Regions from separate parts of the Peribacillus sp. P4_B1 genome, predicted to be linked through region 2. Evidence: riboswitches for the same ligand, from Rfam matches in the RefSeq annotation. Region 2 holds a riboswitch; the other holds the start of a gene.
The links. A riboswitch is a leader RNA that binds a small molecule or an ion and turns the genes downstream of it on or off. The one in region 2 is predicted to bind FMN.

Region 1 (8,292 bases), on a different contig from region 2:
TTACCTTGATTATAAAACAAAAAAAGGTAGATTTCCTCAGAATAAACTGAGAAAATCTACCTCTATTGGCCCGGAAGGGACTTTTTCAGTGCCCTCCGCATGACGGGCACTTTTTTTCTTCTTATAATGAAATACGGGCCATGAACGTAATATCATCTATTTCCATTAAAAATTGTTTCATGTTGTCCTCTAAGGGTTCATCAAAGCTCAGAACCATGATGGCTTCCCCGCCAGCTTTTTTACGACCTACCTGCATTGTGGCGATATTCACTCCGTGGTCACCAAGGATCTTACCTACGTTACCAATAACACCAGGTTTATCGGTATGCTGGATATAAAGTAAATTCGATTCCGGATGAAAGTCGATTTTGAAATCATTCAAACTAACAATTCGAGAACCGTAATTTTCGATATAAGTTCCACTGATTGTTAATTCACGGTTGTCACCTTTTACTTTAAGGCTGATCAAGTTAGAGTACCCTAAAGAGTCCGTAGAGATTTTTTCACCAACTGTGATGCCACGCTCTTTTGCGATCAGCAGGGCATTCACTTCATTGACGGCTGCATCAACTCTTGATTTGAAGAAACCTGAGATCAGACTTTTTGTCAGAATCGCTGTATCGAAGTCCAATGATTCTCCAGCATACGTAACGGAGATTTCCTGAATTCCTTCTTTCATGCATTGAGAAGCAATGGATCCCATTTGCTGAACAAGTTGATAGAATGGTTGTACCTTTTCAAAGACTTCTTTAGAAATGGCTGGAAGGTTGATGGAACTTGAGACTGGATTTCCTTCGAAATAGGTCAATACTTCTTGGGCAACCTGTACGGCCACATTTAATTGGGCCTCTTTCGTAGATGCACCTAGATGAGGTGTAGCTATGACGCTATCCAGTTCAAGCAGTTTATGGCCAAGTGGAGGTTCTTCGACGAAAACGTCCAGTGCCGCTCCGGCAACATGTCCTTCAACTATCGCTTCATATAAGTCATCTTCATCCAGAATACCGCCACGGGCGCAGTTCAGTACATATATGCCTTTTTTACAGGTAAGCAGTTTTTCTTTATTGATCAATCCTCTAGTTTCATTCGTTAGGGGAGTATGCACAGTAATGATGTCTGCTTTAGGAAGCAATTCATCTAAGGGCAGGGATGTAACGGACATTTTCTTTGCACGATCGGCAGTAAGGAACGGATCGTAGACAATGACATCCATACCAAATACTTTAGCACGTTTGGCAATTTCCCCTCCGATACGTCCAAAGCCGACTATACCCAATGTTTTGCCGCGAAGTTCCGTTCCTGTATATGAAGAACGTTTCCACTCCCCATTCTTTAATGAAGCATAAGCTTGCGGAATATGTCGCATCATGGAAGCCATCATCGCAAATGTATGTTCTGCTGTTGAAATGGTATTTCCGTCGGGTGCATTAACCACGACAATTCCGCGTTTTGTCGCTGCGGGGATGTCTATGTTATCGACGCCGACACCAGCGCGTGCTATGATTTTCAACTGCGGCATACGGTTCATTAAATCTTCCGTTACCTTCGTTGCACTTCTTACAAGTATTGCATCAATCCGATCAAGTTCATTTGCCGCTTCCTCTACTGTCTTCTGAATAAGAAGAATATGGGATGCCTCTGATAGCGGTCCGAGTCCTTCTGGTTTGATGGCATCTGCCACTAAAATCCGATACATGCTAAACACCTTCCTAGGGGAGAATAATTATCTTAAATTTCAGTTAATTTTACAATTGAAATGGTAATTATGTCAATTTGACTTAAATGGATGTAAGCGCTTAAAACAATAATTATCATCCTGATCGTGTGTGGAAGGCCGCCATAATATTGGCTTCCTCATCGATTGCTAAAAAAGAAAAATTATTTACATTATTCCGAATTATCATTTTGTATATCCAATTATTGTTTTAAACCTTTTAATCTATAAATGGACATTCACCATGACGATAGATATTCATCCTAACTGCATGTAACAGAGAAAAAATACTTTTCGGTCCTTCCTTATCTTCTCGAGTAGACAAGTACCATTACCTCTGCTCTTCTGACGATTCAGCTGAATACTGGCCAGGTTACCCAGACGTCTGGGCTTGCTGTTACTGAAGTTTCTCTTTCTTCATATAATAAGTATTTATATAATCTATATTTCTCCTACCGCCTTCTATGTTTTTCTCCTGTCTAATTCCGGTAATTCAAAGCTCATTGTCTTCTCACATTTTCCAAAGAGGGCATAAGAATAACAATAAGAAAATCGAGATAAAAGTATTTTGCAAAAATTGTTCCTTTAAATAAGCTATCTTCCGCACGCTCAATTTTCATCAAAAAGAATATAAGCTAAAGGGGCAATCTGCGCAGGGATTTTAATAGGTTAAAAAGTTTTGGAACTTCATTTTGCAGCATTTGCATAAATTAAAATGGATCCCATTTAATGAGTAACTATTTTTGTCCGAAAATAGTTACTTTTTTTGTGTCAAGGTTTAGATGCGCTTTAACATAGGTGGAAAAATGGTTTTTTATTTGCTTAGCCATGTATGAAGGCCATCTTAAAAATCACTTTATTCCTGAACTCTTCGAAAAATAAATCTTTTTCATCTCGATGAGTCCCATAAAAAACACTTCAAGATAAAGGCCTGGCTGATGGGACAATAAAAAATATATAACCTTGTGCAAACTTCATTTAAAAAGAACTACTTATAAAGAATCCTTTTTTCCTGTTGGATAAAAGCTCAAAACCACTGGTAAGCCCAAAGTGGATTACTGGACCAAAGATAAAGTAAGTAAGTCTTAGCGGATTGGTTTGGAGCAAATGATAAAAAGGTTAAAGGCGGAAATTTATTTCTTGCTTTTTTAAATGTGCATGATAAAATCAAATAAATTAAGTGGTGGAGAAACGGTAGGTTTTTGGTAGGAAACTTGGTTGGAAAAGCGGGTTTTCAAAGGGGATTAGTGGAAACACATTAAATCGCCTATATGAATAAACTGCTGATACAAAGCTACTTAACGCACCTTTCGGAAACGAAAGGAAACTAAAAATTTTATAGGTCTATCTTCGGGGCGGGGTGCAATTCCCCACCGGCGGTGATGAAGGAAGTTCTCCTTCTAAGCCCGCGAGCCTTACGGGGCAGGATTTGGTGTGATTCCAAAGCCGACAGTATAGTCTGGATGGGAGAAGATGGAGGTTCCTGAGTGCGTTTCAACAGTCATTTGCTGATACGTTTGTTTGATGTAACCTTTAATTTATCCCTTTAATTCTATTGGAATTAAAGGTTTTTTTATTGAGCATCGACATCATTAAGGAACACTAACCTCTTTTCAGGTAGATCGGAAAAGAAGGAGAGAGAACTATGAAAAAGAATAAAGTGAAAAAAACGGTCACACTGGCAATGATGGGAAGCATTTCTTATTTATTGATGCTTTTGAATTTTCCGTTTCCAGGATTTCCACCTTTTCTGAATGTTGATTTTAGCGACATACCAGCATTGATGGCGGCATTGATTTTTGGTCCTATGGCAGGTATTCTAGTTGAATTTCTTAAAAACCTATTGGATTTAGTCATGACAGGGACCGTGACAGCTGTACCTGTGGGGCATATTGCTAACTTTATAGCTGGAATACTGTTTGTCTTGCCAACTTATTATGTATTTCAGAAAATCAATTCAAAAAAAGGGATGACGTTCGCTTTACTTGCGGGAACAGTTTCCATGGCAGTATTTATGAGTGTTTTAAACTATTATGTCTTTTTACCGGCTTATACCTTCTTTATGGGATGGGATGCAATGTCGGCACCCGAATCAAGAAAGCTAATCACGACGGCAATCTTGCCTTTCAATGTAATTAAAGGCGTGCTTATAACATCTGTATTCATGTTGTTGTTCATTAAATTACAGGCATGGATCAATAAGCAAACATTATATAAAAATGCTTAATGGCATTTACGATAGAAACATAAAAACAACCGATATCCAAATTCGGTTGTTTTTTATGTCCGTTTAATTTGGCAGGGGAAGATGCAATGAAATTGACAAAAAAAAAGCCATTCTCGATTGAAAATGGCTTGTATCTTTATTCGAATTTTAGTGCATCCCCGTCAAATGCCTCATCAGCAACTTTAATAGAATCCGTTGGACATCCTTCAAATGCATCCATCATGTCATCTATAAGTACATCTGGAATTTCAACGATTCCCTCGTTATCGTCAAGGGTAACAAATGCAATCCCTTCGTCATCATAATCATATATATCTGGTGCTGCTGCTCCGCAAGCGCCACAAGCGATGCATGTTTCTTTATCCACAATAGTAAATTTAGCCATGAATATAACCCCTCCTAAGTTGATAGACAACTGATAATCTTTTTATTTCAGATTATTATCTCTTTCTTATTGTAAGACCGAATGCCAAACTTTTCAATAGAAATTGTATTGATAATAACTATCATGTAGCAGGATGTCAACGAAAATCATCGAAATAATTAACATGGCCCTTTCCATGATGCGTCATTTAGTCACATAATTTCCCTTGTTTTCATCAATAATAACGGCGATTTTTGCAGTTTTTTGTTACAATAGGTTTATTGGATAAATGAAACAAGGATGTGAGTCCCATGAAAAATTATCTACAGGCAATCATTCTATATGCGATAAAAAAATTTCAAGGTGAACGTTCCATTTATGCTATATACCATATGCTTCAGGGGAAGAAGTCGTCACAAACAATCCAGGATGCCCATTTATTCGGGTTGACGAATATATTTGGGACAATACCACGATTTACCCGTCAGCAGTTAAATCAAAACATTGAACAGTTCCTTGACCATGAATACATAAATACAACGGATAAATCAGATGCATTTGAAATTAGTATGCAAGGTGAGGAGATGTTAATCGATTACTTCAATGATAATCCTTTTCCGAATTTTATAAATGGTTGGAAGTATCACAATATCACCCCGGTTTTCTGGGGAAGGTTAAACTTACTCATTCAAACCATATCCCATATTGTCCACAATGAAAGACGTTTTTATCCGATACAAAGAAATCCCAAAATCCAATTTTTCGTAAAGGAATTTTTACATGCCAATCGTCAGGACCGAGAGTTGATTGCGCAACATCTATATGAAGAACTGATATCCCTTTTAGAAAGTCAAAGTGATTTGAAACGAGATGTTTTCATTATGAAATTAACTGGGACAAACAGGATTGGGCTTACGTTTGAACAGATTGCAAAAAGGAAAGATCTAGAAGAAGAGTTTATCCGCTTTACTTTCCTTGACTCGTTGCATCAAATGCTTTCTGAAATGGAAACGGGAACGGGTTACCCCCTTTTGTCAACGTTGATCTATGATTGGCAAAGGGGTGAAAATCCTCATTTGACACAATCTACACAAACTACTTTACGATACATCCAAGAAGGGAAAAACCTTGGGGAAATAGCTGAGGTCCGCCGATTGAAAGTCAACACCATTGAGGATCACCTAGTCGAAATTGTCCTATCGGATAAAAGTTTTCCGATTGCCGATTATGTGTCTCTCGACGATGAGAGGGAAATTGCAGCCGCTATTAATGAACTTGGTACGAAAAAGCTTAAGGCTATCAAGCAGATGGTCGATAATAAACAGATAAGCTTTTTCCAAATCAGGCTTGTACTTGCGAAAATAGGTGATGGATGATGAATATAGAACGTGTCCTAAAAGAAAAATTTGGATTTGATGAATTTCGTCCTGGACAAAAAGAAGTGATCGAATCATTGATGTCCGGACGTCATACATTAGCGATGCTACCCACCGGATCCGGTAAATCATTGTGTTATCAGCTGCCGGCTTACCTTTTAAATAAGACTGTCCTAATTGTCTCCCCATTATTATCATTAATGCAGGATCAGGCAGATCAGCTGAAGATGAGTGGCGAAAAAAGCGTATTGACCCTCAATTCTTTTTTGACGCTAAATCAAAAAAGGAAAGCTCTCGATCGATTACATAGTTATCGTTTTATCTTTTTATCTCCTGAAATGCTAAGTCTTGAGAGTGTGCTAAAATCCTTGAAATCGATAGAAATCGGTTTGTTCGTCATAGATGAAGCACACTGCATCTCACAATGGGGTTACGATTTCCGTCCGGATTATTTGAATTTAGGAGAAGTGAGGCGTGAGTTGAACAATCCGTTGACGCTTGCCCTGACAGCAACTGCAACCACTGAAGTCCGAAGGGACATCGTAAGTAAACTCGAAATTGGTCAAGCCGAAGAAATCGTCTCATCTGTTGATCGGGAAAATATTGTAATAATTGTCGAGCGCCTGATCAGTTACGATGAAAAGCTATCCCGTGTACTGGAGCTTGTCAGGAAATTGACAGGGAGCGGTATTATTTATTTTTCATCTAAAAAGGTTGCGGAATCGGTCGCTGGGTTTTTACAGGAAAACGGGATTGACAGTGTCAATTATTATCACGGTGGCATGGAACAGGAACAAAGGATGCTCATTCAGCAGCAATTCATTTCTGGTCAGTTGAAAATTATATGTGCAACAAGTGCTTTTGGAATGGGTGTAAATAAATCGGATGTCAGATACGTTATCCATTTTCATATGCCATCCACGATGGAAGCATATCTTCAGGAGATAGGCAGGGCGGGACGAGATCGGAAACAAAGTGTCGCTGTCTTATTATATGGCGAAGGGGATGAAGGGCTTCCCTTGCGTTTGATGGAACAACAGTTACCTACGGATATGCAAATCGAGGGTGTTTGTTCTTTCCTTAATGCTTCACAAAAGGGTTTGGCGAATTTCACCCTATCAGAAAAAGAACAGCTGTCTCAATCTTTTTCTTTGAACGATATCCAACTTCGTTTTTTTACCCAGCTCATTAATGGAACTAAAAATCCTTTAGACCAAATGTCAGAAATGAAAGAGTATTGCCAAAAGAGGAAATCCGGTAATCAAGAAAAGCTGCATAAATTCCTTCATTGGTTATATGCACGTGAATGTCGCCGTATAGGGATACTGCACTACTTTGAAGAAAAGCAGCGAGTAGTGAACCCCATTTGCTGTGATATCTGTGGAATGGATGCCGAAAAAATGGCTGATGTATGGCCGGAAGTTAAGGTTGATCCAGTTAATCCCTTTTCCACGTGGAAAAATGAATTGGCTTTAATCTTATTAAAGAAGGAAAATGGGAATGAAAAATAAGCAAGCTGAATTAATTAAACAACTAACAGACAAGCAGTTGCTATATAATTTGTTTCTTACACAAATTATTCTCTTAACGTTAGCCGCTTTTTTAGGTATTATTTTATTTGAGGACCGTTCTGCTTTTTTCGACTTATTTATCTTTGATGACCTGAATATTTTGCTGATTGGAATTCCCGCTGGAGTCATTGTCTTGTTATTTGACATTTTATTGATGAGAGTGACACCATCTTCCTATCAGGATGATGGTGGTATTAACGAACGCATTTTCAGTAACTTGTCATACCAGATGATTTTTGTCGTTGCTTTAGTGGTAGCTATAAGCGAAGAATTATTATTTCGTGGAGTGTTGCAAACACATTTGGGATTGCTATGGACGAGCCTGATTTTTGCAGCCGTTCATTATCGTTACCTTTTTAATTGGTTTTTATTTTTAAATGTTTTGGTTTTGAGCTTCTTTATCGGTTTTCTATTTGAAATGACTAATAATATCATCGTGACGATTACGGCCCACTTTTTGATTGACTTTATCCTTGGTGTTCTAATCAGGAGCAAAAAGCAAAGAGGGTTGAGCAAGAAAGGGGGTGACTTGAATGAGCCGAGTCCAAAAGAATGAAAAAGAAAACGACCAGGCTGGTGAACTTCGTTCGCGAATTGAACGTCAGAAGGCTAAGTCATCATTGCCCAAGCGCAGTAAAGTCCACCAAAATAAAAAGAAAAAAAGTAAAGTGAAGATTAAGTTTCCAATGATACAATTATTAGCGTTATTTTTTATTTTGCTTCCAATTGGGTTTTACAGCCTTTATACATATCTTCAGCATAGACCTGTACATGATACAAAAAGTGACCAAGTCGTCATTGATGAAAATAAGGGAGACGAGGATAAAGAAACGATTCCAACTACAGCAACTGCAGCTGATTTAAAGGAAAAGAAAGAGAAAGCGTCGGCAAAGGCTGAAGCGGAGAAAGAAAAAGAAGAAGCTGAAGCTAAAGCTAAAGCTAAAGCAGAGGAAGAAGAGAAGCGGAAAGGCGCAAAAGAGGAGCAAGCAAAGAAAAAGGCAGAAGAAAAGGCAAAAGCACAGCAAGTAGCAGAAGAAAAG
Region 2 (4,738 bases):
AGCTTGGCAGGACATCTGGCACGATCTTCAGCAAGCCTTTTAGACCACTAGATTTCCCTATCAGTTCTTCCGATTTTTAATGAAGGTCGTGGCGACACGATAAAAATGAGAGCAGCCAGAATATAAGAAATGTCTGTGATTACCTGGTAGGGCGCACCATTTCGGATCCCGATGCTAATGAACGTCCAAACGAATACGAGAGGATAGCACCAATCCCGGTTTTTACCAGCAAAGACAAAGGCCAGGATTGTTGCTGCAATCAGCAAAACGATCGTCCAAGCTACACTGGAAATCCCAAAACCGTCCCATTCGATATAGGTAAGGTAATAAGAAATGTCGGCGATGGCTGCAACACTCACCCAGCCGGTATAAACGGAAAACGGAAATAGGTCGAAAGGATTATGCTCCACTTTTTTAATGCTTGTTGAACTGACCAATAATATAGCCAAAAGAGCAATGATAATGAATACGGATAACAAAAATCGTTCGTAATGCCAAGCCAAAAGCCAAGCGCCATTTAGGACACAGCTTAAAGCGAACCAAGGGAAGAATGCCTTATTGGCAGGGCTGTTTTGATGTTTACTTAAAAACTGCCTGAATACCCAGATGGCGAGCAGAAAATAGATTAAACCCCATATGGAAAATACATAACTGGCAGGAGTGAAGAGGACATCCAGTTTATCGGAAATCTCTCCAGATGTTCGGCCGTTCAAAGGCAGGAAATTGGCTAAAAAATTCATCGTGACGACGAATAGAAAGAAAAGCAAATTGTTGATGGCGATAATCTTGGGCTTCCTCCTTGTTTGAATTGTAATCCCTATAACCTATTCCACCAATTAGGCCCGGTTAACCTTTTGGAGCACATCGAAGTTACTTGGAGCGGAATTTCATTTTTCCATAAAGTGAGGGAGTTCCTGTAACAAATGAACCATTTAAGTTTAGAAATTTTACATCCTCACTTTAAGGTGATAAAATATTCAAAGATTCATATTATTTTAGTCCTTCGGGGTCGGGTGAAAATCCCAACCGGCGGTGATGAAGAAATTCTAAGCCCGCGAGCCTGATAAAGGCAGGATTTGGTGAGATTCCAAAGCCGACAGTAAAGTCTGGATGGGAGAAGGACGTGTGGAACCCAAGTGTATACGTACGCCTAATTTTTCAAAAAAGAAAATATTGGGCTTTTTAGGTATACAGTTTTTTTCACTCATTTCTCCTGTTAACTCCTTAGGTCATCCTAAGGGGTTTTTTATATTTTATAAAAGGGGGAAAAACATGTTTACGGGAATCATCGAGGATATCGGTACCGTCCATTCCTTGAAAAAAGGGAAAAGCAGTATGGAGTTGTCGATCCGTTCTGAAAAAATCCTTGAAGATGTTCATCTGGGGGATAGTATTTCAGTCAACGGGGTCTGCTTAACGGTAACGTCCTTCACGAAAAGTTTGTTTACGGTCGACGTAATGCCGGAAACGGTCAAAGCTTCCTCGATCCGGACGTTAAAATTGGGATCACCTGTGAATCTCGAACGAGCCATGAGTGCACAGGGTAGGTTTGGCGGTCATTTTGTTTCAGGTCATATCGACGGGACCGGAACAATCATAAAAAAAGAACGAAAAGAAAATGCCGTATATTATGTAATCCAATTGGAAGAAGGGCTCAGTGCCTTTTGCATTCCAAAAGGCTCTGTAGCCATTGATGGAACGAGCCTGACGATATTTGGAATTGAACGAAACCTTTTGACTGTATCTCTGATTCCATTGACTCATCAGGACACCGTATTGGGACAAAAAGCGGCTGGCGATATCGTTAACATTGAAAACGACATGATAGGGAAATATATTATACATCAAATGAAAAATGGCGATTCAAAACCAGGACTGAATTTAGAGTTTTTGGCAGAGCACGGATTCTAATAAAAGGGCGGTGTAATGATGTTCCATACAATTGAAGAAGCGATCGAGGATTTGAAAGCTGGCAAGGTAGTAATCGTATCCGATGATGAAGACCGTGAAAACGAAGGGGATTTCGTCTTGTTGGCCGAAAAGGCTACGCCGGAAGCGATCAATTTCATGGCGACTCATGGACGAGGTTTGATATGTACAACCATTACAGAAGAACTGGCAGGGAAATTGAACCTGCATCCTATGGTAGGAGAAAATACCGATCATCATGGTACTGCCTTTACGGTTAGTGTCGATCATAAAAGCACTTCCACAGGAATAAGTGCTTTTGAACGGTCCTTGACCATTCTTGAGCTTCTTAAAGAAGATTCGGTTGCTGAAGATTTTCAAAGGCCTGGTCACACTTTTCCGATAGTCGCTAAAGAAGGCGGCGTATTAAGGAGGGCAGGACATACGGAGGCTTCGGTGGATTTGGCAAAATTATGCGGTGCCGCTCCAGCTGGTGTCATATGTGAAATCATGAATGATGATGGATCGATGGCACGCGTATCCGATTTAGAAGTCATCGCTGGGAAATTCAACCTGAAGTTCATTACGATAGCCGATTTGATTCGGTATCTTGAACAAAGTGATACAATCGGGAAACAGGCACTTGAACTGAACATCCCGAATGCTTAAAGATTTTTAGCTAAATTAATCTTTAAATGAAAAAAATGATATTTTTTTAAAATTAGGAGGAATTGGACATGGGGAAAGTTATTGAAGCACAATTAATAGGATCAGGATTGAAAGTCGGAATCGTGGTAGGAAGATTTAATGAGTTTATCACAAGCAAGCTTTTAGGAGGGGCATTGGATGGCCTTAAGCGTCATGGCGTTGATGAAAATGATGTTGACATCGCGTGGGTGCCGGGTGCTTTCGAACTTCCGTTAATTGCGAAGAAACTTGTGAATACGGGTAAATATGATGCGGTTATCGGACTTGGAACGGTAATCAGGGGTGCCACTTCACATTATGATTATGTCTGCAATGAAGCAGCTAAAGGTATGGCTTCCGTTTCCTTGGACACAGGTGTACCGGTTATCTTCGGTTTGTTGACAACTGAGAACATTGAACAAGCCATTGAACGTGCCGGAACAAAGTCAGGTAACAAAGGCTATGAAGCTGCCGTTAGTGCCATTGAAATGGCCAACCTTGGAAAATTGATAGAACAGTGATTTCACATCAGGAAAGCCGCAGGGAATAACATTCCCTGCGGCTTTTTGATGTGCCGGATTTTAAGGTCAATGAAGCATTTGTGACTTCCTATTTTTCCCCTGTTGTATGGACAATCTTGAAAATGGATAAGGCCACTTATTGGGAGGGACCTAGAAAGATGGATAGGGTAAGACTTTAAGTAGTCACTAACGGGGAGATGCCAGAATCATTAAAGGTTAACTGTGCTGCCCTGTCAGTTTTAAAGGAATACATGGAAATACAATTTCAAAGTAATGTGTTTTCATTATATTTGGGTATAATTTCTGTGAAATAATGAATCATTAGTGGTTTTTCGAAAAAAAAACGAACAAAAGCATCGCGTAATGAAAGCATGATAAAATATGCGGATATGATTATGCTACAATTGTAAAGATTGCAATTGAAATTCCTGTCTTTAGGGAAAAGTAAAATTATTAGTTATTAGGAGGGGTTTGTGTGTACCATCTCTTTACACATAATGATTTAGATGGAGTCGGCTGCGGCATTGTCGCTAAGCTGGCATTCGGAGAAGAAGTAGTGGTTAGTTATAATTCAATCGGTCGCCTTAATCAAAATGTAGGAGCATTTCTTGAGCAGGCAAAGATTGAGGATACATTGATTGTTACTGATCTATCGGTTGATGAAGATAACGAAAAAATGATTACGCAGTTTGTGGAAGACGGAGGCAAAGCGCTTCTGATCGATCATCATAAGTCAGCACTGCATTTGAACGAGCATGATTGGGCATCTGTAACTGTCGAACAGGAAGACGGTAAACAGACGGCAGCAACTTCATTATTCTATCAGTATGCAGTTGAAAATAAATTGCTGGAACCTTCAAATATTGTCGCTGAATTCGTTGAATTGGTCCGTCAATACGATACTTGGGAATGGGAAGTAAATAAAAATTCAACGGCAAAACGGTTGAATGACCTGTTTTTCATGATTCCGATAGAGGAATTCGAAATGAAAATCGCAAATAAGCTTTCTACTGCTGAAAGTTTCACTTTTGACGAAGTGGAGCAAACGCTTCTAAATGTAGAAGAAAGTCGAGTAGATCGGTACATAAACAGGAAAAAAAGAGAAGTTTATCAAGCTACGGTCGGTCCACATACAGCTGGTGTGGTCCACGCAGAGTCATATCACTCAGAACTTGGAAACGAACTGTCGAAAGAATTCTCACATTTGGATTATATCGCAATCCTGATGGTCGGAAGTAAAAGAATCAGCTTCCGGACAATCCACGATGACATAGATGTTTCTGAAGTTGCTGGCAAGTACGATGGGGGTGGCCATCAAAAAGCCGCAGGTTGTACCATGTCCGAAAAGGCATATAGTCAATATGTCGAAAAGACCTTCTATGCCGAGCCCCTTAAACGAGATGCACATAAGAATCAATTGAATGTAAAAGGATCCCCAGAGGGTTGCCTATATTCAACAAGAGACAAACAGGATATATTCATCTATGAAGATGAAGAAGAGGAATGGATTGTTGAAATCAACGGAAAACAACAGAAAAAAACATTCGATACATTTACGGAAGCGGAAAAATACATGAAGCGGAAATACGCTGCATGGCTGGCCCATGATGAAAGATATGAAG

Region 1: linked by a shared signal. The riboswitch ahead of AC1DVK_RS09030 (ECF transporter S component) and the one ahead of ribE (riboflavin synthase) in region 2 are both predicted to bind FMN.

Annotation. Positions count from the first base shown of each region.
Region 1 is NZ_JBFUHM010000012.1:153-8,444, forward strand. Features, by position in the region: gene serA (phosphoglycerate dehydrogenase) at 122-1,696, opposite strand; FMN riboswitch at 3,057-3,193, shown strand; gene AC1DVK_RS09030 (ECF transporter S component) at 3,360-3,941, shown strand; gene AC1DVK_RS09035 (ferredoxin) at 4,078-4,326, opposite strand; gene AC1DVK_RS09040 (YpbB family protein) at 4,617-5,681, shown strand; gene AC1DVK_RS09045 (RecQ family ATP-dependent DNA helicase) at 5,681-7,192, shown strand; gene AC1DVK_RS09050 (CPBP family intramembrane glutamic endopeptidase) at 7,182-7,808, shown strand; gene AC1DVK_RS09055 (LysM peptidoglycan-binding domain-containing protein) at 7,786-8,292, shown strand, end outside.
Region 2 is NZ_JBFUHM010000040.1:15,948-20,685, reverse strand. Features, by position in the region: gene megL (methionine gamma-lyase) at 1-43, shown strand, start outside; gene AC1DVK_RS19770 (tryptophan-rich sensory protein) at 48-740, opposite strand; FMN riboswitch at 996-1,126, shown strand; gene ribE (riboflavin synthase) at 1,273-1,911, shown strand; partial or broken gene ribB (3,4-dihydroxy-2-butanone-4-phosphate synthase) at 1,930-2,568, shown strand; gene ribH (6,7-dimethyl-8-ribityllumazine synthase) at 2,646-3,116, shown strand; gene AC1DVK_RS19750 (DHH family phosphoesterase) at 3,592-4,738, shown strand, end outside.